3 regions of the Bacillus sp. YH3-2-B2 genome follow, and region 1 is predicted to be linked to each of the others. Evidence: riboswitches for the same ligand, from Rfam matches in the RefSeq annotation. Region 1 holds a riboswitch; each other region holds the start of a gene.

Region 1 (6,331 bases):
GTAGTTGATGCCGTTAATGATCCATTCGTATTTGCCGCTGCCGTTTTGACCGCCGAGAACTTTAACGATTAAAAGGCTTGCTTCCGGCGCGACACCCGAAATTCCGCCGTTTGAATCATTGGCGGCAATCGTTCCGGAAACGTGTGTCCCGTGTCCGTTGTAATCGGAAATCACGTCTTCTTTGCCTGCGTCATCATCGGTGAAGTTTTTCCCGCCGACAATCCGGTCTTTCAAATCAGGATGATTGATGTCGCAGCCTGTGTCAAGCACCGCGATTTTAATATCCTTGCCTTTAAACCCTTTTGCCCACAACTCTGGCGCCTTAATCACTTTAATCCCCTCAGGAAGCTCGTTCACATCCATGATCTGTTCATCCGTGACATAAGGAATCAAATGCATTTCACCATTCATAAAAAAGCCCTCCTTTTTTATGCTTGCGAGTGGATACAAGGGTGTTGCTACTATTTTATGGCAGAGCATGCCGGCCGGAAAGAGTCATTTGAAGCATTTTCATAAAAAAGGCGTAATCTATCGTACTAAAAAATTTCAAATAAATGGATAGTTTAACAGCTTTCATTTTCATTCATGACCCGCTGACGCTATAATTGGAAATGGGAAAGGAGAAGAGATATGAAGATAAGTGAAGCATTATACAGCTATTTTTCAGAACAAGTGGATCAAATTGCGAAAGAGTGGATCGAAACGATGGAAGATTCGGATCCTAATTCGATTTATTCTTTGACAAATCCCGTCATCACAGAAGAACTGACGGAGCAGGATAAAGAATTTTACCGGCATATTAATAAAATGTATATCATGCCGGAAAAAGAATTTTTAGAAGAGTTCGAGCGGTGGGTGATTGAGCTTGCGAAAGACCAGAAGCATCTGGATACTCCCGTCCAGTATGTGGTCCGTGAATTCATGAGAAACCGGAGACTATACATCAGTTATTATGATGCGTTTGCCGATAAACATGAATCTTCGTTTGCTCAGGGAGAAAGGAAGAAATGGGAGAATTTAATTGCACAAGTATTTGATTTTACGATTTACACGTTTGTCGATCATGCTGAGCATAACTCAAAAATGCAGCTGAATGCGCAAAGAGAAATGATTTTGGAGTTAAGCTCGCCGGTTATCACGCTGAGCAAACGGACGGCGCTGCTGCCGCTTGTCGGCGATATTGACACGGAGCGCGCCAAATTCATTCTTGAAAATACGCTGAGCACATGTGCAAAACGGCTGATTGAACATCTGTTAATTGACCTGTCGGGTGTAGTGGTTGTCGATACGATGGTGGCGCATCAGATTTTTAAATTAATTGAGGCGCTGAAATTGATCGGCGTCACGTCCACTTTATCCGGAATCAGGCCGGAAATCGCTCAAACCGCCGTACAGCTCGGCATTAATTTCTCAGATATTACGGTCAAGTCCAATCTCGCTCAGGCTCTCAATTATCATCAATAACATACATAACAAAACAGGCTGCCGAATCACTCCGGCGGCCTGTTTTTATACAAACAACAATGAAATGAGCCAGCTTGCGCCGAATAACAGAAGCACGAGCAGGAAAAAGCACCAGTCGGCGCGGCGCACAGTAACAGTTCTGTAAAACGTGCGGTTTCGGCTCCCCGTAAAGCCTTTAGATTCCATCGCGATCGCCGTGCGTTCCGCCTTTCTGATTGCGCCTGCCAATAGCGGAATGGTGAAGCGCCTGAAGGCGGAGAGCTTTCCTTTCAGCCCGGAATCAGACGCCGCACCCCTGATTCTGTGCGCCTGCCGGATGATCAGGATTTCATCTTTCAGAAGAGGGAGAAACCGGAATCCCGCGATAACGCCGTATGCAAGCTTGGGCGGCAGCTTACACTGCTGAATCAGACTGAGCATGAACAGAATCGGATCGGTTGTAAAAAGAAACATCATCGACAAAGCGGAAAAACATAAAATACGAAACGCGATAGAAATCCCGAGCGCCGCATTATCACTGTTGACGGCAATCGGCCCGAGCTTAAACAGCAGATTGCTTCCGGTTGTCGGGACGTTTCCGAATACGGCGGCTGTCCATAAAGAACCGAAGGCCAGAATGACAAACGGAATCGTGAACAGCAGCCATTTTTTCAGCGGCACACGCCCCGCCGAGAGGACGCCTCCCGCAATGATGATATAAAACAAAGCAGGGGTGTACGGATTATAAATAAACGACAGCATAATGACGCATAACAATACAGCCGCCGCCTTTATTGACGGGTTAACAGCCTCCAGCCGCAAGTTCATTTCTCCGCCTCCTGTCGTGTTTCATCCATTCATACCGCAGCGGCAAAGCCAAATGTGCCTGCTCGGCGATCCCGATGTTATCAGAAAACAAAGCGTCGGGAGTTCCCCGGAATACCAGTTTCGTGCCGCAGAGCACAAGGATCGTGTCGGCATAATCCGAGACGAGTTCCATATCGTGTGTCACCATCAAAACAGCCGTTCCTTCCTTTTGAATCTCACGGAGCATTTGCATACACTCCTGCGCCGTTTTGGCATCCTGTCCGAAAGTCGGTTCATCAAGCATCAAAACGTTCACATTGTGCATAAGCATCGTCGCGACGCTGAGCCGGCGTTTTTGTCCTTGGCTTAAAGAAAACGGATGCTGTGAGGCATGGCGTCTCAAGCCGAATCGGGTTAACAGCTGAAGAGCTTTCTCCTTTGCGGCTCTGTTGCTTTCAAAACCGAACATCAGCTCTTGAATGACGGAATCTGTGACAAACTGGTGTTCAGGATTTTGGAAAACATATCCGATCTGTCGCCGCAGCTCTTTTTCAGAATAGGAATCAATCGGTCTGCCGTCTATTTTGATGTCTCCGCCCAGCGGACGGATGAGCTTGGCCGCGGCAGAAAGGAGCGTGGATTTTCCTGTTCCGTTAGGGCCGGCAATCGCGGTGATTGATCCTTTTTTTACGGAAAAGCTCACATCCTGAAAAATGACGTCTGCTCCTCTTGAGAATGACAGCTCGTGAACGCTCAGCGCGTCTTCTGCCGAAAGCGCGGCGGGCCGGGGTTCGGGCAGAGATGGTACAGGTTCGTGAAACAGATTTTCTTTACACAATGTAAAAGGAATGCTGACGTGCTCCTGCAATGAGATCACACGCGGAATCGGAATGCCGAGCTGCATCAGCTCTTCAATCTTGGTTTCAAAGATAACGTCCGTCTCTCCGTCCATCACCTTCTGACCCGTTTCGTCAAGGACAATTGTCCTATCCATCCACGGCGCCCAGTGATCAAGCTGATGTTCGATAACGAGAAGGCCGAAGCCTTTTTTTGCTTGAAGATCTTTGATCAGCCGCACTAATTCACGTGCGGAATATGGATCAAGCTGTGCCGTCGGTTCGTCCAAAATAATGAGTTCCGGTTCCATCGCAATGATACAGGCAAGCGCCACTTTTTGTTTTGAACCGCCTGACAGAGAAGCGATCGCTCGCGTTTTCAGATGAGTGATCTCTAATTTTTCTAAAACGTCATCGATAATCGCGTCCATATCTTCTTTTGTATATTGCAAATTTTCCAGACCGAAGGCGATTTCATCTTCAACCGACAGCATGCAAAACTGCTGGTCCGGATCTTGAAACACGACGCCGATGGATCTGGCGGCGGGTTCTGTCAGATGTGAAAGAGGTGTTCCGTATAAAGAAACGGTTCCCGATTGAACCCCATCGCATGCTTCCGGGTACAGACCGTTTAAACAGAGAGCGAGCGAGCTTTTGCCGCATCCGCTCGGCCCGAGCAATAAAGCCCGCTCTCCTTTGCGGAGCTGAAAGGACACGTTTTGAAAAATCGGCTTTTCATCCTGATCATAAGAAAAGGTAAGACAGCTGGCCGATAGAAGGGGTTCAGATGCCTGCATCTTGGTTCACCTGTTTCTTTTTCTTCTTGAATTGTTTTCCGAGCGCCATGCCGTTCAGCACTCCTGTGTAAGCCAGCGCATCACTGATTGCTTTGCCGAGAAGGCCGGCAAGAAGCGCACCTGAGACCAGACGGATGAGAAGCATGACGGCTAATAAACCCGGATTCAAAACAGAGTATCCGGAAACGAACAAGTCATAAATGAAGCTTGTCACAGAAGACCCCATACCGGATAAAAGAAGCACGGGCAGGGTATACACCCGCCAGCGTGTCGCTAAAAAGACCGCTTCCGCACCGATTCCCTGTGCGATCCCGATCAGAATCACCATCGGTCCTGACGGATTTCCGAGTAAGCACTCCACAAACGCGGCGATGATTTCAGAAACGAGAGCCGCTCCCGGTTTTTGAATAATGTACGCGGCAATCACCGAGACGATAAACCAGATACCGTAAATCGGTTCATAACTCATCCGGCCGAAAAATCCTGCCGCTATATTGCTTGCATGAGTTGATACTAAATAAATGACAGCAAATACAACACTGATGACGGACATGACGACAATTTCTCTCATTTTCCAATTTTTCATTGTGATCTCCTGCTTTCTTATCGGATAGTTGTTTGTATGAAAGAGTTGATTTTACGAAAGACGATTGATCGTAAGTTTCATATTGCGGTGTCCTCCCCCGTTTTTTAATGGAAAATAAAAAACTGCATATCCGAGGGAATATGCAGCAGCAGAACGAAAACGCATGGGGAAAAACCCTGCGCTCCGGTCAATCTGCACTTCCCCACGCTGGTATTATCCAGATCGGGTTATAAGGGATCAAAACACGCTTGCCGCATGTTTTATCTCAGCCGATAACAGCACCCCTAGTGCGTTTCCTATACAGTTTTTTATGATGACATCATCATAGTTGATCATGTCTGATTTGTAAACAGCCTTTCTCCGAACAGAGTTTGGAATCGGACCGGAGGATCATTCATAAAGATAAGAAGACCCCTTTTGATCAAAAGGAAACGGAGGACATCTATGTTTGTTCATACAGTCCAGTCTGGCGACTCGTTATTTTCCATCAGCAGAAAGTACGGATATCCTGTTGACAGCATCAGAAGTGTCAACGGGCTTGAGGAAACGAATATCGTGCCGGGGCAGGCGCTTTTAATCCCCATTAATGAATATACGGTTCAGCCGAATGATACGTATGCCGTTATCGCAGGTAAGGCTTATGTGCCGCAGATGCAGCTGATGCAGGCAAACCCGGATATTCCGCCGAACCGGCTGCGGACGGGTATGAAAGTGAAGATCCCTGATATCTCTAACTATCTTGCGGGAACCCTGCAATTTTATGTCATTCGGACGCCTGAAGCGGATAGAGAGCTCATTAATGATTTTGCGCCGTATTCTTCGGCGATTTCTTTGTTTGAATATCATTTCGGCCCGAACGGAGATATCATGAACGATTTAAACGACAGAACCGCAATAGAAACCACATGGCAGAACAGAGTGCGCCCGCTTGCCGTCATTACGAATCTGACAGAAGGGGGATTCAGTCCGGAATTAGCCCATCAAGTGCTGCAAAATCCGGCGGCAAGAACGAATCTCGTCAACAATATCGTCTCCTTAACCGTAAGAAAGGGATACGGCGGTGTAAATATCGATTTTGAACGGGTCAGAGAAGCTGACAGGGATCTCTTCACAGGATTTCTCCGGCAGTTAAAAACCCGGCTTTCAGAGCATCAGCTCGCGTTAACGATATCGGTTCCGGCGAAAACAAGTGATGCAGTGCCGTGGCTGAGGGGATATGATTACGGCGGAATCGGAGCCGTCGTCGATTATATGTTCATTATGGCGTACGACTGGCACCACGCCGGCAGTGAGCCGGGACCCGTGGCGCCTTTAACAGAGGTCAGGCAAACGATCAATTTTGCCATCAGCAGGGTGCCGAGAAGAAAAGTGATTCTCGGTGTTCCGCTGTACGGGTATGATTGGGTGATTCCGTACCGTCCGGGAACGATCGGATCCGCCATCTCCAATCAGCGCGCCATGGAAACGGCGATGAAGCATCAATCAATGATCCGTTATTCCCAGCAGGAGCGTTCCCCTTACTTCCGGTATACTGATGAAAATGGAAGAACGCATGAAGTGTGGTTTGAGGATGTACGGAGCATGAGTGAAAAAATGGTACTCGTTCGGGAGTTCGGACTGCAGGCGATCGGCGCGTGGCAATTAACGCTCGGTTTCAAACCGGGCCCGTGGCTGCTTAGGAACTTTTTCACGATCCGAAAAATATAGCTGCATGTCCCGCCCCGCAAGTGATTTTTTCTTTCCTATGATAACGGAGCTTCTTTTGGACAATCTAAAATTGAAAAGGAGGTCTGTCATATGAAGAAAAGGGAAGAGCAGTATATCAACGAGGCTGAGTATGTACCGCACCCGACGAAAGAAGG
Region 2 (8,939 bases), 400 kb from region 1:
GGACTTGGGACGCTGGCGGTTCAGTTACATACCAGCTTATTATTAGCGATCGGGGCCGTGTTTGCGAGCGGAACATTTGGTTTGCTTCTCCCCTCAGTGATAATACGGTGTTGGGGATCAATGTTGTGAAGTATGCCCGTTCGAAGCTTGTTCCGGCGATTATCGCCGCGGGGATCTCCGTTATGTTATACGGTGCGTATTTCAGATAATAAATACTTTTTGAAGGCGTTATCCGAAATTGGGATAACGCCTTTTTAATGAGCTGTTATACTTGAGAAAAAAGAGGTGATGACATTGAAGCAGATTATTACAATGGGCGGCGGGGGGTTTTCAATGGAGCCGGATCATCTTGTGCTGGATCAGTATATTTTAGAGCAGTCGGCGCGGTCAAAGCCGAAAGTTTGTTTTTTGCCGACGGCAAGCGGAGATTCGGAGAATTATATCAGCAGGTTTTATCAGGCCTTTCAAAAGCTGCGGTGTGAGCCGGATCACTTGTCGCTGTTTAAACCGCCGGGTTCTGATCTCAGATCCTTTCTCATGAAGAAAGATATTATATATGTCGGCGGCGGAAATACGCGCAATATGCTTGTCTTATGGAAAGAGTGGGGGCTTGACCTTATTCTTCGTGAAGCTTGGGAAAACAGCATCATCTTGGCGGGTCTCAGCGCCGGCCGGTGTATCACCGCCTGATTTCCGAAAAGAAACTCAGGGCGGGCTATGCCGCTGATGACGGCGCTGCGCTTCATTATAAAGACGGTCAGCTGTTCCGGGCTGTCTCTTCCCGGGAAACCGCAAAGGGTTATCGGGTTTTTAATACCGAAGAAGGCGTTCGGGAAACAGAGCTTATGACCGTCCCGTTATCTGAATTTTGATAATATGCTTTTTTTTGTACACAACTTATGTTACGATGAGAGCGAAATCAATAGTTACTGGGGGTGCCCGTCTGAGCGGGCTGAGAGAGAAGCGGCGGCTTCTTAACCCTTTGGACCTGATCTGGTTCGTACCAGCGTGGGGAAGTAAAGGTTTTATTATTGTTGATGAATGAAAACAATAATAGTTTCTTTCTGACTGCAAAACCGGGTTCTTCTTTGAACCCGGTTTTTTTGTGCTGGTGCTGAGCTTGGTTCTGTTATTCAAATGATAAAGGAGAGATTTGTATGCAAAATCAATCAGTACAGCAAGCGAACATTTCCATTATGTCGAGTTTTTCCGGCAGTAAAAAGGTTTATGCAGAAGGTTCTTCGCCCGACATACGAGTGCCGATGCGGGAAATCAGCCTGAGTGCGACTACGGGGGCATTCGGGGAAGAGGAGAATGCGCCGGTCCGTGTTTATGATACGAGCGGACCGTATACAGACCCGGATGTACAGATTGATATTCATGAAGGTCTGGGGGCGCTCCGCACAAAGTGGATTACCGGGCGCGGAGATGTAGAAGAATATAACGGCCGGACCGTGAGACCTGAAGACAACGGCTATAAAAAAGAGGGCCGTGCCGCCGAATACCCCGGCCTGCAGCGGAAACCGCTTCGGGCCAAGCCGGGGAAAAATGTAACACAATTGCATTATGCGAGAAAAGGCATCATTACGCCGGAAATGGAGTTTATCGCAATTCGCGAGCATGTGTCTCCCGAATTTGTCAGAGACGAGGTAGCCAGCGGCCGGGCGATTATTCCTTCTAACGTCAACCACCCGGAAAGCGAGCCGATGATTATCGGCCGGAATTTTCATGTGAAAATTAATGCCAATATCGGCAACTCGGCTGTTACATCTTCTATCGAAGAAGAAGTCGAAAAAATGACGTGGGCGATTCGCTGGGGCGCCGATACGATGATGGATTTATCCACGGGAAAAGACATTCATACGACGCGTGAATGGATTATCCGCAACTGCCCCGTGCCTGTGGGGACGGTGCCGATTTATCAGGCGCTTGAAAAAGTTAATGGCATTGCCGAGGATTTAACGTGGGACATTTATCGTGACACATTGATTGAGCAGGCGGAGCAGGGCGTGGATTATTTCACCATCCATGCCGGCGTATTGCTTCGTTACGTCCCGTTAACGGCTAAACGCACGACGGGAATCGTATCCCGCGGCGGGGCAATTATGGCGCAATGGTGCCTGGCTCATCATCAGGAAAGCTTTCTGTACACGCATTTTGAAGAAATTTGTGAAATCATGAAGACCTATGATATCGCTTTTTCACTTGGTGACGGGCTTCGTCCCGGTTCGATTGCGGATGCCAATGATGAAGCGCAGTTTGCGGAGTTGGAGACTCTCGGAGAATTGACGGAGATTGCGTGGAAGCACGATGTGCAAGTGATGATCGAAGGGCCGGGTCATGTGCCGATGCATAAAATTAAGGAAAACATGGACAAACAGCTGGAAATTTGTAAAGAGGCGCCTTTTTACACGCTCGGCCCATTAACGACGGATATCGCTCCGGGCTATGACCACATTACTTCAGCGATCGGCGCGGCGATGATCGGCTGGTACGGGACGGCGATGCTTTGCTATGTCACACCGAAGGAGCATTTGGGCCTGCCGAATCGTGATGATGTAAGAGAAGGCGTCATTACGTACAAAATCGCGGCACATGCCGCAGACCTTGCTAAAGGGCATCCGGGTGCACAGATCCGTGACGATGCTCTGTCTAAGGCGCGGTTTGAATTCCGGTGGCGTGATCAATTTCATTTGTCGCTTGATCCTGAAAGAGCAATGGAATATCATGATGAAACACTGCCGGCTGAAGGCGCAAAAACGGCTCACTTCTGTTCGATGTGCGGCCCGAAGTTCTGCAGCATGAGAATTTCTCAGGATATTCGTGATTATGCGAAGGAAAACGGACTTACTGAAGACGAGGCCTTCAATGAAGGGCTGAAAGAAAAAGCAAAAGAGTTTGCAGAGAAGGGAAGCCGCTTATATCAATAAAAGAAAAGATGAAGATGGAGTGTGTCCATCTTCATCTTTTTTAGAAAAACGGTGAACGGCGAAGCGGCGGAATGCTCTGCTCGAAGCGGAATATATTTTCCGGATCATATTTCGTTTTGACTTGACGGAGGCGGTGAACATTTTCTCCGTAATACGTTTGCAGCCAGTTTCTGATTTCTCTATCAGGCCAATTCACATAATCTCCCATCGTTTCTCTTGATAGGGACGTTCTCAGTCCTTCGATCCAGCGGACATTTTGTCTTTCTTCTTCAGCAGATGTCCAAGTTGTAATATATTCTTGGGCAATGATTGCGTTGCGATAGTAGAATGCCGTTTGGTCCGGAGCGATCCGTCCGGCCGCCCCGCCGAGAGATTGCTGCCAGACACTGGCGTTTTCGTTCGGAGCGTGCTCTAAATAGCGCTTTAAAGTGGATATTGCGCGTGTTGATAATGGTTTTTCAATAAAGGATCCTGACCGCTTCATCTTTTGCGGCTGATTGCCTCCCGGGCTGTTAAAAAAGGCTGCCGCTTTAATAAATGGCACTGTCTTGACCATGCCGCTTGTCGGTTTTCCCGCTTTCATTAACGGAGCCAGCAGTTCTTTCAGCTCCTCTTTTGTCCCGGTAAATTGACCGAGCGCTTCTATGCGGTTGACTTCCTTAGGCCAAAACTGAATTGATGAGGTAAGCCGGTTGTCTGTAAATGGAGCCCAGCGCTGCCACGTGTTAAATACTTCCTCGAAATCATCCCAGCCCCAAGTGACAGAAAAAACAGACACGCACGAGATCGGCACGGCTTTAAACATCATGGATGTGACAATGCCGAAGTTGCCTCCCCCTCCGCCCTGAGATGCCCAAAATAGATCAGAGTGCTTTGAGCGGTTGACCGTGATCAAGTCAGCACCCGCTTTTTCGTCCGCTATGATCATTTCGAGCTGGAGGAGACGATCGCAAGTCAGTCCGGCAGTCCTTGTTAAATATCCGATTCCTCCCCCGAGCGTCAGCCCCGTGATTCCCACATTCGCAATGGTTCCCGCAGGAAGGGTCAAGCCGTACCGCCAGAGTGTCCGGTAGACTTCCCCCAATTCGGCTCCCGCTTCAATCGAGACCAGCCGCTTATCCTCATTTACTCTTATTTTCTTCATTTCACTGAGATCAATGACTAGTCCGTCATTTAGCAGAGAAAAATTTTCGTAGCTGTGTCTTCCGCCTCTGATACGGAAAGGCACATTGTTCTCACGCGCCCATCTCACCGCATTGAGGGCGTCATGTTTGTTTTGACAAAACACAATGATGTCTGGATATCTTTGCAGGCTTAAATTGATATTGGTTCTTGCAGCATTATAGTCCGGGTCATCTTTTTTGACGATGCGACCGGTCAATGTTGTCTTTTCCACATTCTCACTCACTTTCACTTGTAATCTGCTATGTTTTCTAGCATATGCGGAAAAATGAGAGAGTGTATGAGGAAAACCCCCGGAAGGACACGATATTTTAAATTATAGTTGACAGGTAGGGATTGTATGAATTAACATAATCATTACATATTTCCAAACGATGGCTGATCGGATCACCGAAGGCTCTTATCTATTAAACAGATAAGGGCCTTTTTTGCGTGAAAGTCATTAAATGAAAAGCGGAGGGATGAAAAGTGGCGTTAAAAAAGGTATCACATGTGCGCAAAAAGAGCAAAAAACGGAAAAAGTACAGAAAACACACATTGAATTTCGAACTGCTTGTAGAGAAAAACAAACGGGAGATTATGAGAAATGAGGAACAGATGGAGCAGATTTATATAAAGATAGATGAAAAGCATGCGGGGGTTCGATAAAGATGAAGGAGAGAAAATGGAGGATAAAAACAACGGTACTCGCGCTGTCGGTATCCATCGTGTTATCAGGGTGCGCGTTAGGGAGTGCCGGGGAAGAACCGTCATCTGCGGCTGATAAAAAGGAAGAAACACGTATCGCCCATGTCAAGACAAAGGAATTTAAAGCTTCTCATCCGGCGGCGATTCCCGCTAAATCGAAAGCCAGAACTGACACTTTTGTTGCTGGGATTTCCGCGCCGGGCGGCGTGTTTCTGCCGTACTTCTACGAAAACGGCTGGGATGGAAATGCGACAGATCCTATTTTTGAACCGTTAGTCAAACTGGATAAAACGGGGAAGCCTGCTCCGGCTCTTGCGGAAAGCTGGAAAATTTCCAAAGATCAGCTTACATACACGTTCCGTTTAAGAAAAAATCTCGTTTTCAGCGACGGTTCACCGCTGACCGCAAAGGATGCCGCATTCACTTTAACACTGCTGCATGATCCTGCATACGCAGGCTATGAAGATATCACCACGGCTTATATTAAAGGCGGTAAGGCTTACAAAGAAGGAAAGGCAAAGACAATAAAGGGCATTCGCGTCCTTGATGACAGAACCATTCAAATCACGACTGAGAAAGTCAGTGCGAAGTCGCTGCTTCTTTTGGGCGGGCAGGTGCTGTCAGAAGCCTACTACGGGAAGAAATATCAATTCGGCAAACTGGATTATTTAAAAGAGCTTTATGCCAAACCTCTCGGAGCGGGACCTTATCAATTTACAGAATACCTTCCGGGACAGGAAATACGCTATCAGGCTAATGAACACTATTATGCCGGAAAACCGAAAACGGAAAAGCTGATTTATAAAATTATCGATCCGTCAACTTCCCTTCAGCTGTTTGAAACGGGTGACCTTGATTACGCTTCTTTCTCACCTGATGATGATACGGTTCAGCATTTAAAAAGTCTCGGTTTTGCCAATATAAGCGTATCTGTCGTGAATGATTACGGGCTTGTATACGTCAATCACAAGCGTCCGCCTTTTCAAGATAAGAAAGTGTCCCAGGCGCTTATTTACGGACTTGACCGTCAAAAAATCGTCGATGTCCGCTTTAAACGCTACGGAGAGGTCGCGAATGTTCCGGTGTCTCCGGTTTCGTGGGCTTATGATGACAAGGGTGTCAATCGGTACGCGTTTAACCCTGAAAAAGCCAAAAAGCTTCTTGATGAAGCAGGCTGGAAAACGGGCAAAGACGGTGTACGTGAAAAAAACGGCAAAAAGCTTGAAATCAGCTATTACACATCTAAAGCGGATGATGATTTCATCCCGATAGCTAAAGAAAATTATGCGGACATCGGAATCTCATTAAAACCGGAAGTGATGGATTTTAATACAGAAGTAGCGAAAATCAATGACAAACAATATGACCTTGCCGCCGTTTCCACCTCGCAGATCCTTGATCCGAATGACACGGTGGAAAAGCTGGCTTCCGGCCATCCCAATAATGTGACGGGGTATTCCAATCCGAAAGCGGACCGGCTGATAGAGAAAGGAGCCGGCACGCTTGATATCAGCGAAAGAAAAGAGATTTATCACCAGCTGTACCGGGAGCTCGGGGAAAACCCGCCTTACATTCTGATTCATTACCGTCAGAGCGCAAGGGCGGTCAGCGGAAAAATAAAAGGGCTTGAACCTGACAATTATTCTGGAATCAGTTCAAGTCTCTCAAATGTCTCAGTTCAATAGATCGGTTGGGCAAAATACCCGATGCATCCTGGGGATTTTGCCCTTTCAGCGGAAAGGAGGGGCTTTTTATGAAACGGTATGCCGCAGAACGATTCATTCAAATGCTTGTGATCTTATTCGGTACGTCCTTTATTATTTATTTCTTATTTGCCATGCTGCCGGGCGACTATATTGATTCCAATGTAAATCTGACTCCGGAAAGAGCGAAGGAGTTAAAAGCGCTTTACGGGCTGGATCAGCCGATTTGGAAGCGTTATGTGACGTGGCTCGGAAATGTGCTCAGCGGAGATTTTGGGTTTTCTTTGAAATATCAGGAGAACGTCCTGTCATTGCTTCGGAAATATGTCTGGAATTCGTTTTTTGTCGCGTTTTTGGCGTTGCTTGTCACATGGTCAGCCGCGATGATAACGGGTGTCATATCCGCTGTCAGGAAATACTCATGGTTTGACGGGATCGTGACGTTTCTTGTTTTTGCTTCCATGGCGTTTCCGTCTTTTTTTATCAGCCTTCTGTTTATTAAGTGGTTTGGGGTGGATTTGAAAATATTTCCTGTCGGCGGAATGATTGATACCGGAAGCACGAGTACAGGTTTTTCGTACGTGCTTGAAGCCGCCAGACATATGATTCTTCCGGTCGTGATTTTATCTATGCTCGGCATCGGCTCGCTGACAAGGTATTTCCGCTCCGGCATGCTGGACGTGATCAGACAGGATTATATCAGAACGGCGAGAGCGAAGGGATTGAAAGAGCGCACCGTCATCTGGAAACATGCGTTGAAAAACGCGCTCATTCCGGCCATCACCCTGCTTGCTTTTGAACTGCCAGGACTGTTTTCCGGAGCCATCATTATTGAACAGATTTTCGGGTGGCCGGGTGTCGGCCGTATTCAGCTTGAATCTGTGCATTATCGTGATTATCCGGTTTTGATGGTGTTTACCTTGTTTTTGTCTTGTTTAACGATTGTAGGGAACTTCTTGGCGGATATCGCTTATGCCGCGGTTGATCCGCGGGTCAGGCTGAAATAGGGGGTGTTCGGAATGAAAAAACAAAAAGGGGTGCCGCCTTCTCTTTGGAAGCAGACGTACCGCCGCCTGCTGCAGCATAAGCTGACGGTCATCAGTCTTCTTTTCTTATGTTTTATGTTTTTATTGTGCTTTATCGGGCCGTCTTTTTCTCCGTACATAACAGATCGGACGGATATTTCAAATGCCAATCAGCAGCCGGGGGTTCATCATTGGCTTGGAACCGACCAGTACGGGAGAGATGTGCTGACGAGGCTGATGCTGGCAGGGCAGATTTCTCTGACCGTGGGGCTTGCTTCAATGGTGCTGTCGCTTGTCATCGGCTCTTTACTCGGGGCTGCGGCCGGGTTTTATCGGGGAGCCGCTGATATGATCATTATGCGCATTGCTGATATGCTCATGTCCATCCCGGGCCTGCCGCTGCTTTTGATTTTGGCTGCGGTGATGTCGGAGTGGAAAGTGCCTTCTGAATACAGAATGTACCTGATTATGATGATGTTAAGTCTGATCGGATGGCCCGGTTTGGCGCGGCTTGTACGCGGACAGATTTTGTCGCTGAAGGAGCAGCCGTTTATGATGGCCGCGGAAGTTTTGGGGCTTAGTGATAAACGGAAAATCCTCTATCATTTGCTTCCCAACACATTGCCGTTATTACTGGTAGCGGCGACTTTGCATGTGGCGGGAGCGATGCTGAGTGAATCTGCGCTGAGTTTTCTCGGGCTTGGCGTTGCTCCGCCGACACCTTCTTGGGGAAACATGATGGAAGCGGCGAATCATTTTATGGATTTTACACTCCGCCCGTGGCTGTGGATTCCGCCGGGAACGGCCATTTTTTTGACCGTTGTGGCGATTCATCTGCTTGGAGACGGTTTAAGAGACGCTTTTGATCCTAAGGTAAAACGGCAGGTGAAAATGAAATGAAAAAACCGCTTTTAGAAGTGAGGCATTTGGAAACGGCTTTTTATACAGAGGAGGGTGCGGTAAAGGCCGTGGACGGTGTCAGCTTTACGATACATGAGGAGGAAACGGTTTGTATTGTAGGAGAGTCCGGCTGCGGGAAAAGCATGGCGTCATTGTCCATTATGCAGCTTATTCCCGAGACGGGGAGAATCGAACGGGGAGCAGTGCATTTTTCCGGACAGAATCTGTTGGAATTGAAATCAAAAGACATGCAGAAAATCCGCGGCAGCGAAATCGGGATGATTTTTCAGGAACCGATGACATCTTTGAATCCGGTATTTACAATCGGTGAGCAGCTGACCGAACCGATTCGCGAACATTTGTTGCTGAGTAAGAAAGAGGCATGGCGGAGGGCCGTTGAACTGATCACGTTAGTGGAGATCCCGAATGCCGAGCAGGTTATGCACCGATATCCTCATGAGCTGAGCGGCGGCATGCTGCAGCGCATCATGACGGCTGTCGCGCTAAGCTGC
Region 3 (8,939 bases), 250 kb from region 1:
TATCTGGATGTCATTTGGCTGTTGAACTTTTGTTTTGATTCTCTTTTGCTTTTATTGACCGCCTTTATTTTAAAACGCCAAGTGAAAAAAAGAAGAGTGGCCGCCGGCGGTTTTATCGGGTCAGCCATTGTGCTTCTGATGTTTACGCCTGTTTCTCCCTTTGTGGAGCATCCGGCGGGAAAAATGGCGTTTTCGGTAGTCATCGTGCTTACGGCTTTTGGCTTTAAACGGTTCCGATACTTTTTTCAAAATTTGTTCGCCTTTTATTTCGCGACTTTTCTCGTCGGCGGGGGAATGATCGGCGTACATTCCCTGCTGCAGACAGAATCAATTGTGCAGCAAGGCGTAATGGTCACAAGCCAGACCGGATTCGGCGACCCGATCAGCTGGATGTTTGTAGTTATCGGATTTCCGGCCATATGGTTTTTTTCGAAAAAGAGAATTGAAGACATTGAGACGAAGTCCATTCAGTACGATGAACTTGTCATGGTGCAGGCGGAATTCAGCGGACAGACAATCCGCGCGAAAGGATTGGTGGATTCCGGGAATCAGCTGTATGATCCGCTGACGAAAACGCCGGTCATGATTCTCCGCATTGACAAATTCGCTCCGATTCTCAGCGAAAAGGAAACGGACCTCATCAAATCCGCCAGTCCGCTTGAAGTGATAGAGCAGCTTGATGATTCGTTCCGCCATGCGGATAAGCTGAGGCTGATTCCATACAGGGGCGTCGGCCAGGACAATCAATTTTTACTCTGTTTAAAGCCGGATTACGTCACGATTTTAACAAAAGACGAGATGATCGCATGTGAAAAATGCCTGATCGGCATCAGCACGAAGCCATTATCCGCGGACGGTGAATTTGACGGAATCGTTCACCCGAAGATGCTGACAGGGAAGGCTGTAAAACATGTTTCCTGACGAAAAGTCTGTTATTCATCATACTCAAAACGCGTGGTATTTAGAAGGGGGAGGAAGATGAAAAAACTTAAGCTGCGTCTGACATATTTGTGGTATAAATGGCTGATGAAACTCGGACTGAAAAGCGATGAAGTGTATTACATAGGAGGAAGCGAGGCGCTGCCGCCGCCTTTGTCTAAAGAAGAGGAGCAGGTGCTCTTATTAAAGCTGCCGAGCGGGGATCAGGCGGCGCGGGCCATCCTGATTGAGAGAAACTTACGTCTTGTCGTTTACATTGCCCGCAAATTCGAAAACACCGGCATCAATATCGAGGACTTAATCAGCATCGGCACCATCGGTTTGATCAAAGCGGTAAACACGTTTAATCCGGAAAAGAAAATCAAACTCGCCACCTACGCATCGCGATGTATTGAAAACGAAATTTTAATGTACTTGCGCCGAAACAATAAAATCCGTTCAGAGGTGTCCTTTGATGAACCGCTGAACATTGATTGGGACGGAAACGAACTGCTGCTTTCGGATGTGCTTGGCACAGATGATGATATTATTACAAAAGACATTGAAGCCAATGTGGATAAAAAACTTTTGAAAAAAGCGCTTGAGCAATTAAACGAAAGAGAAAAGCAGATTATGGAACTGCGTTTCGGGCTTGTCGGAGAAGAAGAAAAAACACAAAAAGATGTAGCCGACATGATGGGGATTTCACAATCTTATATCTCCCGGCTCGAAAAGCGGATTATCAAAAGACTGAGAAAAGAGTTTAACAAAATGGTGTAAAATTTTTTCCATCTGACAGCCCTTACTGCTGCAAGGATTGCCGGCGCCGGATGTTTATTTCTGTAAAATGGCGGTGCATATTTTTCCCACCCGAGGAGATACTTAACGTTGTACAGCAGCTCCTAGTGGGAGGGAAAAACGTGTCAAGAAATAAAGTCGAAATTTGCGGGGTGGATACCTCCAAATTACCGGTGCTCAAGAATGAAGAGATGAGAAAGCTGTTTAGGCAATTGCAGGATGAGGGCGATGATTCAGCGAGGGAAAAGCTTGTAAACGGCAACCTGCGCCTTGTCTTAAGCGTCATTCAGAGGTTTAACAACAGAGGAGAGTATGTTGATGACTTATTTCAGGTCGGCTGCATCGGACTAATGAAATCCATTGATAATTTTGACCTAAGCCATAATGTTAAGTTTTCAACATACGCTGTACCGATGATCATCGGAGAAATCCGCAGATATTTGCGGGATAACAATCCGATCCGCGTCTCGAGGTCGCTTCGCGATATCGCATATAAAGCGCTTCAAGTAAGAGAGCGGTTAATCAGTGAGACAAGCAGGGAGCCGACAGCAGAGGAAATCGCCAAAGTTCTTGAAGTGCCCCATGAAGAAATTGTGTTTGCCCTTGACGCCATCCAGGATCCGGTTTCACTGTTTGAGCCGATTTATAATGACGGCGGCGATCCGATCTACGTGATGGACCAGATCAGCGATGAGCGCAACAAGGATACACAATGGATTGAGGAGCTCGCTCTGAAAGAAGGCATGAGAAGACTGAACGAACGGGAAAAAATGATTTTGCGAAAGCGCTTTTTCCAAGGGAAAACCCAAATGGAAGTCGCTGAAGAAATCGGGATATCCCAAGCTCAGGTCTCAAGGCTTGAAAAGGCAGCCATTAAACAAATGAATAAGAATATCCATCAATAACGGAAAAAGCCTTTAAACCTTGTTTAAAGGCTTTTTTCATGCGATGGTTTACGTTTGCAAAAAAGTGATGTATTCTAATGTGTAAAAGTTTTTAGAAAATTTAAATAAAGTAAACGGGGGAAACTGCAATGATTTTACAGCTGGACAGTGTGTCATTAAAAAGAAACGGGAAATGGATTTTGAAAGATATTAACTGGCGCGTCGAGAAAAACGAAAATTGGGTGCTGTACGGATTAAACGGAGCCGGAAAAACGGCTTTGCTGAATATGTTATGCTCTTATTACTTCCCCACTTCAGGAGAGATGCAGGTGCTCGGCCATCAATTCGGCAAAACAGAGCTCGGTGACAGGCTCAGGAGGAAAATCGGCCTTGTTTCGGCAGGTCTTCAGCACAAATTATATGCCGCGGACTCGGCTTTTGAAATCGCCCTCAGCGGCGCGTACGCCTCAATCGGGCTGTACGAAACTCCGAGTGAGCAGGTAAGGGAAAAAGCGATCGGTCTTCTGAAGGATTTGGGCGCCATCAGTTACGCCGACAGACGGTATGAAACATTATCACAAGGGGAAAGACAAAGAGCGCTGATTGCGCGGGCGCTTATGGCTGATCCGGAACTGCTGATTTTGGACGAACCCGTGACGGGTCTTGATTTTATGGCAAGGGAGCAGCTGCTGGACACGATTACGTCGATCGCCGAAAAAGAAAATGCGCCGTCCATCCTTTATGTCACCCATCACGCTGAAGAAATTCTGCCGGTATTTGATCAGGCGCTGCTTTTAAAACAAGGCGAGGTGTTCGCCTCCGGGAAAATCAGGGACATGCTTTCTGACGAGCGGCTTACAGCGTTTTTCGATACGCCTGTCAATGTCTTATGGAACAATGGCCGCCCGTTTTTAACACGTGCAAAAGCGGTATCATCCGTCAAATAACATCAATTCACCCTGGGGGTGCTGCTGACATGCAGCTGAGAGAGACGTTGTCTCAACCCTTAACGGACCTGATCCGGATCATGCCGGCGGAGGGAAGCGGTGAAAAAAGCGGAGGAAGATCCGTTTTTTACCCGTTTCATTTTAATGAAACGGGTTTTTTGATACAGCCAAAGGGGAGATTTCCAATGCATCAGATTGATATGCTGTTACACCAGGCGGATAAACGGCGGGGCGATTTAATACAAATAGCTGAAAGGTTGATCGCCTTTCCGACACCGGCTCCGCCTGCAAGAAATACAACAGAAGCCCAAAAGTGGGTGGCCGGCTTTTTAAAAGAAACGGGCTGCTCGGTCGATATGTGGGATGTGTATCCGGAAGATCCGAATGTAGTCGGTGTTTTAAAAGGGACAGATTCAAGCAGGCATCAAAGCCTGATTTTAAACGGACACATTGATGTGGCAGAAGCCGGGGGCGAAGACTGGAACTCTGACCCGTTTCAGCCGCTCGTAAAAGACGGCATGCTGATCGGAAGGGGCGCCGCTGATATGAAAGGGGGTTTGGCGTGTGTTCTTTTCTCTCTGAAGCTGATCCATGATGCCGGCATTAAGCTTCCGGGCGACCTCATTGTACAGTCTGTAATCGGAGAAGAAGTCGGCGAGGCGGGGACGCTGGAATGCTGCAAACGCGGCTATCACGCGGATTTTGCGGTTGTCGCGGATACGAGCAGCCTGCATATTCAAGGGCAGGGCGGTGTCATCACCGGCTGGATAGAATTGAAAAGCAAACAAACATTTCATGACGGCATGAGGCGCAATATGATTCATGCGGGCGGAGGCACATTCGGAGCGAGCGCCATCGAAAAAATGGCGAAAATCATCACTGCCTTGGGAGAGCTGGAGCGCCACTGGGCGGTAACGAAAAGCTATCCCGGCATTGCGCCCGGCACCAATACGATCAACCCCGCCGTCATTGAAGGCGGAAGACACGCAGCGTTTGTCGCCGATGAATGCCGGTTATGGATCACCGTCCACTTTTATCCGAACGAAACGCACGAACAAGCAGCCGCAGAAATCGAAGACTATATTAATCGTGTCGCTGACAGTGATCTGTGGCTCAAAGAAAACAGGCCGGTGTTCAAATGGGGCGGATCTTCGATGATTGAAGACAGAGGAGAGGTGTTCCCGGCGCTGGAAATCGATCCGCATCATCCGGCAGTTTCTGTCTTGGCTGCATCACACTCAGCCGTCAAAAAACAGGAGCCCGTCATTGATGTTTCCCAAACCGTAACAGACGGAGGGTGGCTTTATCAGGCCGGGATTCCGAGCGTCATATACGGCCCCGGCGATTTAAAAAACGCCCACTCCGTAAACGAGGAAGTGTCCGTTGATGAGCTTATGGACTATACGAAAATCATGCTGAGATTTATTCTCGACTGGTGCAGCCGCAAAAAAGATTGCCCGATGTGACAAGGTTCAGCCCGGCCGTTCATATAATAGGAAAAAGAACGGGCAAAGGGCGTGATACGGATGATCAGCATATCTGAATTTCAAATAAAAGATGTGGTAAACGTGTCGAACGGAAAAAAACTCGGAAGCATCGGGGATATTGATATTAACGTGACAACGGGAAAAATTCAGGCGATTATTTTAGGCGGCAGCGGAAAAGTTCTCGGTTTTTTCGGAAAAGAAGAGGAAATGATCATTCCTTGGCGAAATATAGTTAAAATTGGGGAAGATGTCATCTTAGTGCGTGTAAATGAACCAAAGGGGGGAGCGTAATCCTCCCTTTACTTGTAAAAAGCCGGAAATCAATATGTTTCCGGCACATTTATTTATCTCATTTTTCAATCAGCCGCTAAACGTATGCTTAAAATTGTGTTAAAATGAGTGGGAAATTACGCTTTTTTAATGTTTGTCGAAAGGTTGGATCTCCATGAATACATATCACCCGTTTAGTCTTACCACCCCCTCGGCACTCATGATAGAAGACTGGAACTGTGTGAATCAGCTTAACACAAAGGTCATCGCCGGATTCACAACGAAAAACGGCGGTGTCAGCAATCCTCCGTATGAGTCATTAAATACCGGATTGCACGTCCGGGACGAAGCTCATGATGTTGTGACAAACCGTGAAGTCATAGCGTCCTTATGCGGTACTGATCTGGATTCCTGGGTGTTTGCCGACCAGACACATGAAAACCGCGTCCGGCGCGTGACAGCCGGGGATAAAGGAAAAGGAGCGAGAGACTATTCTTCCGCATTCCGCGGGACGGACGGGCTCTACACGAAAGATGCGAATCTTTTTTTGGCCCTTTGTTTTGCGGACTGTGTGCCCTTGTATTTTTATGACCCGGTGAAATCCATTATCGGCGCTGCCCATGCCGGATGGAAGGGGACGGTCAAACAAATCGGACGCATCATGACGGAACGCTGGGTAAACGAAGAAGGCTCCCGTTTAACAGATATTCAGGCTGTCATCGGTCCGTCCATCAGCGCGGGAAGCTATACAGTCGACGACCGCGTCATCAATGAAGTGCGGGCGCTGCCCTTTACGGCTGAATCCGCCATATGCGAAACGGAAAAAGGCCAGTATCAGCTTGATTTAAAAGAGGTCAACCGTCTTCTTCTGATACATTGCGGCATTCCGGAAGAAAACATTTCAGTCAGCGGATTATGCACCGAACGAGAGCATGAACTATTCTTTTCACACCGCCGCGACAAAGGGAAAACGGGACGCATGATGTCCTTTATCGGAATGAAGGAGGCATAAGATCTTGCGTGTTGCTGATCAATTACGACATATAAACGAAAGAATAAACGAAGCATGTAACAGATCGGGCCGAAGCCCCGAAGATGTTACCGTCATCGCGGTTACAAAATACGTATCAGCTGAAAGGGCTCAAGAGGCCGTTGATGCCGGTATTACAAGTCTGGGAGAAAACCGGGATGCCGAGCTTATCCATAAGCAGGAAGTCATCAAAGGAAGCCCGGAGTGGCACTTTATCGGCAGTCTTCAGTCCAGAAAGGTGAAGGCCGTCGTTGACCGTGTATCTTATATTCATTCCTTAGACAGACTGTCATTGGCAAAAGAGATTGAAAAACGGGCGCAGCATGCGGTTCGCTGTTTTGTGCAGGTGAATACTTCGCTTGAGCCGTCTAAGCACGGTTTGAAAGCAGAGGAGGTCATCCCCTTTATCAGAGAGCTTTCTGAGTTTAGAAACATTTCTGTAGAGGGCCTGATGACGATGGCTCCCCTGACAGACGATACAGAAACGATCAGAGCCTGCTTCCGGCAATTGCGTGATCTGAGGGATCAGGTGCAAAAACTGAATCAGACAAACGCGCCGTGCCGGGAACTGTCAATGGGCATGTCAAATGATTATGAAATCGCTGTTGAAGAGGGCGCAACTTTTATCAGAATCGGCTCTTCATTAGTCGGAAATGAACCGGGGGGTGTAAACAAATGAGCATGAAAAATAAACTGAAAAACTTTTTCTCAATGGATGAGGAGGAGTACGAGTACGAATACATTGAAACGGAGCAGGATCATCAGGAAGAGCATGAACAGCAGAAAGATAAACAGCCTGCTTACGCTCAGAAGCCGCAGGGCAAGCAGAACGTAGTAAGCTTGCAAAGTGTTCAGAAATCCTCTAAAGTGGTCTTGAGTGAACCGCGTGTATATGCGGAAGCGCAGGAAATCGCCGATCATTTAAAGAACAGGCGGGCGGTTGTCGTCAATCTGCAGCGCATCCAGCATGATCAGGCGAAAAGAATCGTCGACTTTTTAAGCGGTACCGTCTACGCCATCGGCGGCGACATTCAGAGAATCGGTTCAGATATTTTTCTGTGCACGCCTGATAATGTCGACGTTTCCGGCACGATTTCGGAGCTTATAAATGAAGACGAACATCAGAGGTGGTAAAGCAGGATGATTCTTTATCAAATTTTTTCCGTTCTGAGTTATTTAATTTACATCTACTCGTTTGCCCTGATCATCTATATCTTTATGTCATGGGTGCCGAGTACGAGAGAAACGGCGGTCGGACGGTTTCTCGCAGCGATTTGCGAACCGTATTTAGAGCCGTTCAGAAGGATCATTCCGCCCATTGCCATGCTGGATATATCCCCGATTGTAGCGATTATCGTGCTTCGGTTTGCCACGACGGGACTTTGGGGCCTATACCGCATGATCGCAATGTATACTTGAATGCGACAGTTTGATACGGGCTTGGCACCAGCCAAGCCTCTTTACATAGAAAGGAAAGAACATGAGCGATATTTACCAGCACTTCAGACAAGACGAGCGGCCTTTTATTGATCAGGTGCTTGAATGGAAACAGATTGTCCTGGACCAGTATCGGATGAAGCTGACTGATTTCTTAGATCCCAGGGAACAGGTGATTGTAAAAGCCGTTATCGGCGACGCCTGCGGTCTTGCGTTTTTCGGAGGATATGACAGAGCTGAGCGCAAACGCGCGATTTTATACCCTGAATATATGGAACCTGAACAGGATAATTTTGAGCTCCGGGCTTTTGACGTTCAATACGCTGAAAAATTCGTCAGCATTGACCACCGCTCTCTTCTCGGATCATTAATGGGGATCGGCTTAAAGCGGCAGAAATACGGCGATCTGATTTTCTCAGAGGAAGCCGTGCAGCTCATCGTCTCCGCTGAAATCGCCGATTTTGTCAGCACTCAGCTGACCAAGGCGGGCAAAGCGCCGGTAAAGCTTGAGAGAATCGAGCTTTCCGCTCTTCACATTCCCGCTTCAGATGTCGAAATAAGGGATGACACGGTTTCTTCATTGCGTCTCGACGCCGTCTGCGCTTCAATGAGCAGGCAATCCCGGCAGAAAGCGCAGGCGCTTGTGAAAAACGGGCTCGTTAAGGTGAATTGGAAAGCTATTGAAGATCCGTCTTATCAGGTTGCTGAAGGGGACATGCTCTCGATTCGCGGCTTTGGACGATGCAGTTTGGCAAAGGTTGACGGAAAAACGAAAAAAGACAAATGGAAAGTTACATTTGAACGGCAAAAATGAGTCGTTTTTTCAGTTTTTTTCTCCATCTGTGCCGTATTTGTTTTATAATGTGAACTAGATAACCGTACTGAAATGTAAAAATGGAGGTGGCAATATGCCATTAACGCCGAATGATATCCATAACAAAACGTTTACAAAAGGTTTTCGCGGATATGATGAAGATGAAGTAAATGAATTTTTAATGCAGGTCAGAAAAGATTACGAAATCGCACTCCGTAAAAAAACGGAGCTTGAGGCGAAAGTGAACGAGCTGGACGAAAAAATCGGCCACTTTGCCAATATCGAAGAAACGCTGAATAAATCAATTCTCGTAGCCCAGGAAGCCGCAGAAGACGTAAAGCGCAACTCGCAGAA

The links. A riboswitch is a leader RNA that binds a small molecule or an ion and turns the genes downstream of it on or off. The one in region 1 is predicted to bind thiamine pyrophosphate.
Region 2: it holds a riboswitch for thiamine pyrophosphate, as region 1 does, so the genes downstream of both, thiC (phosphomethylpyrimidine synthase ThiC) here and ACWJJX_RS02270 (ECF transporter S component) in region 1, are expected to answer to the same signal.
Region 3: it holds a riboswitch for thiamine pyrophosphate, as region 1 does, so the genes downstream of both, ACWJJX_RS03305 (acetylornithine deacetylase) here and ACWJJX_RS02270 (ECF transporter S component) in region 1, are expected to answer to the same signal.

What each region holds. Positions count from the first base shown of each region.
Region 1 is NZ_JBSJQE010000001.1:404,928-411,258, forward strand. It holds gene ACWJJX_RS02250 (S8 family peptidase) at 1-411, opposite strand, end outside; gene ACWJJX_RS02255 (STAS domain-containing protein) at 631-1,464, shown strand; gene ACWJJX_RS02260 (energy-coupling factor transporter transmembrane component T family protein) at 1,510-2,271, opposite strand; gene ACWJJX_RS02265 (ABC transporter ATP-binding protein) at 2,246-3,883, opposite strand; gene ACWJJX_RS02270 (ECF transporter S component) at 3,870-4,469, opposite strand; TPP riboswitch at 4,652-4,765, opposite strand; gene ACWJJX_RS02275 (glycoside hydrolase family 18 protein) at 4,914-6,176, shown strand; gene ACWJJX_RS02280 (transcriptional regulator SplA domain-containing protein) at 6,267-6,331, shown strand, end outside.
Region 2 is NZ_JBSJQE010000001.1:2,541-11,479, forward strand. It holds gene ACWJJX_RS00095 (hypothetical protein) at 1-209, shown strand, start outside; partial or broken gene ACWJJX_RS00100 (Type 1 glutamine amidotransferase-like domain-containing protein) at 295-872, shown strand; TPP riboswitch at 922-1,032, shown strand; gene thiC (phosphomethylpyrimidine synthase ThiC) at 1,158-2,930, shown strand; gene ACWJJX_RS00110 (FAD-binding oxidoreductase) at 2,971-4,326, opposite strand; gene ACWJJX_RS00115 (FbpB family small basic protein) at 4,581-4,760, shown strand; gene ACWJJX_RS00120 (ABC transporter substrate-binding protein) at 4,763-6,484, shown strand; gene ACWJJX_RS00125 (ABC transporter permease) at 6,553-7,509, shown strand; gene opp4C (oligopeptide ABC transporter permease) at 7,522-8,427, shown strand; gene ACWJJX_RS00135 (ABC transporter ATP-binding protein) at 8,424-8,939, shown strand, end outside.
Region 3 is NZ_JBSJQE010000001.1:653,980-662,918, forward strand. It holds gene spoIIGA (sigma-E processing peptidase SpoIIGA) at 1-921, shown strand, start outside; gene sigE (RNA polymerase sporulation sigma factor SigE) at 979-1,698, shown strand; gene sigG (RNA polymerase sporulation sigma factor SigG) at 1,839-2,621, shown strand; gene ACWJJX_RS03300 (ABC transporter ATP-binding protein) at 2,750-3,547, shown strand; TPP riboswitch at 3,552-3,659, shown strand; gene ACWJJX_RS03305 (acetylornithine deacetylase) at 3,733-5,013, shown strand; gene ACWJJX_RS03310 (YlmC/YmxH family sporulation protein) at 5,074-5,325, shown strand; gene pgeF (peptidoglycan editing factor PgeF) at 5,480-6,316, shown strand; gene ACWJJX_RS03320 (YggS family pyridoxal phosphate-dependent enzyme) at 6,321-7,013, shown strand; gene sepF (cell division protein SepF) at 7,010-7,468, shown strand; gene ACWJJX_RS03330 (YggT family protein) at 7,475-7,753, shown strand; gene ACWJJX_RS03335 (YlmH family RNA-binding protein) at 7,815-8,585, shown strand; gene divIVA (septum site-determining protein DivIVA) at 8,680-8,939, shown strand, end outside.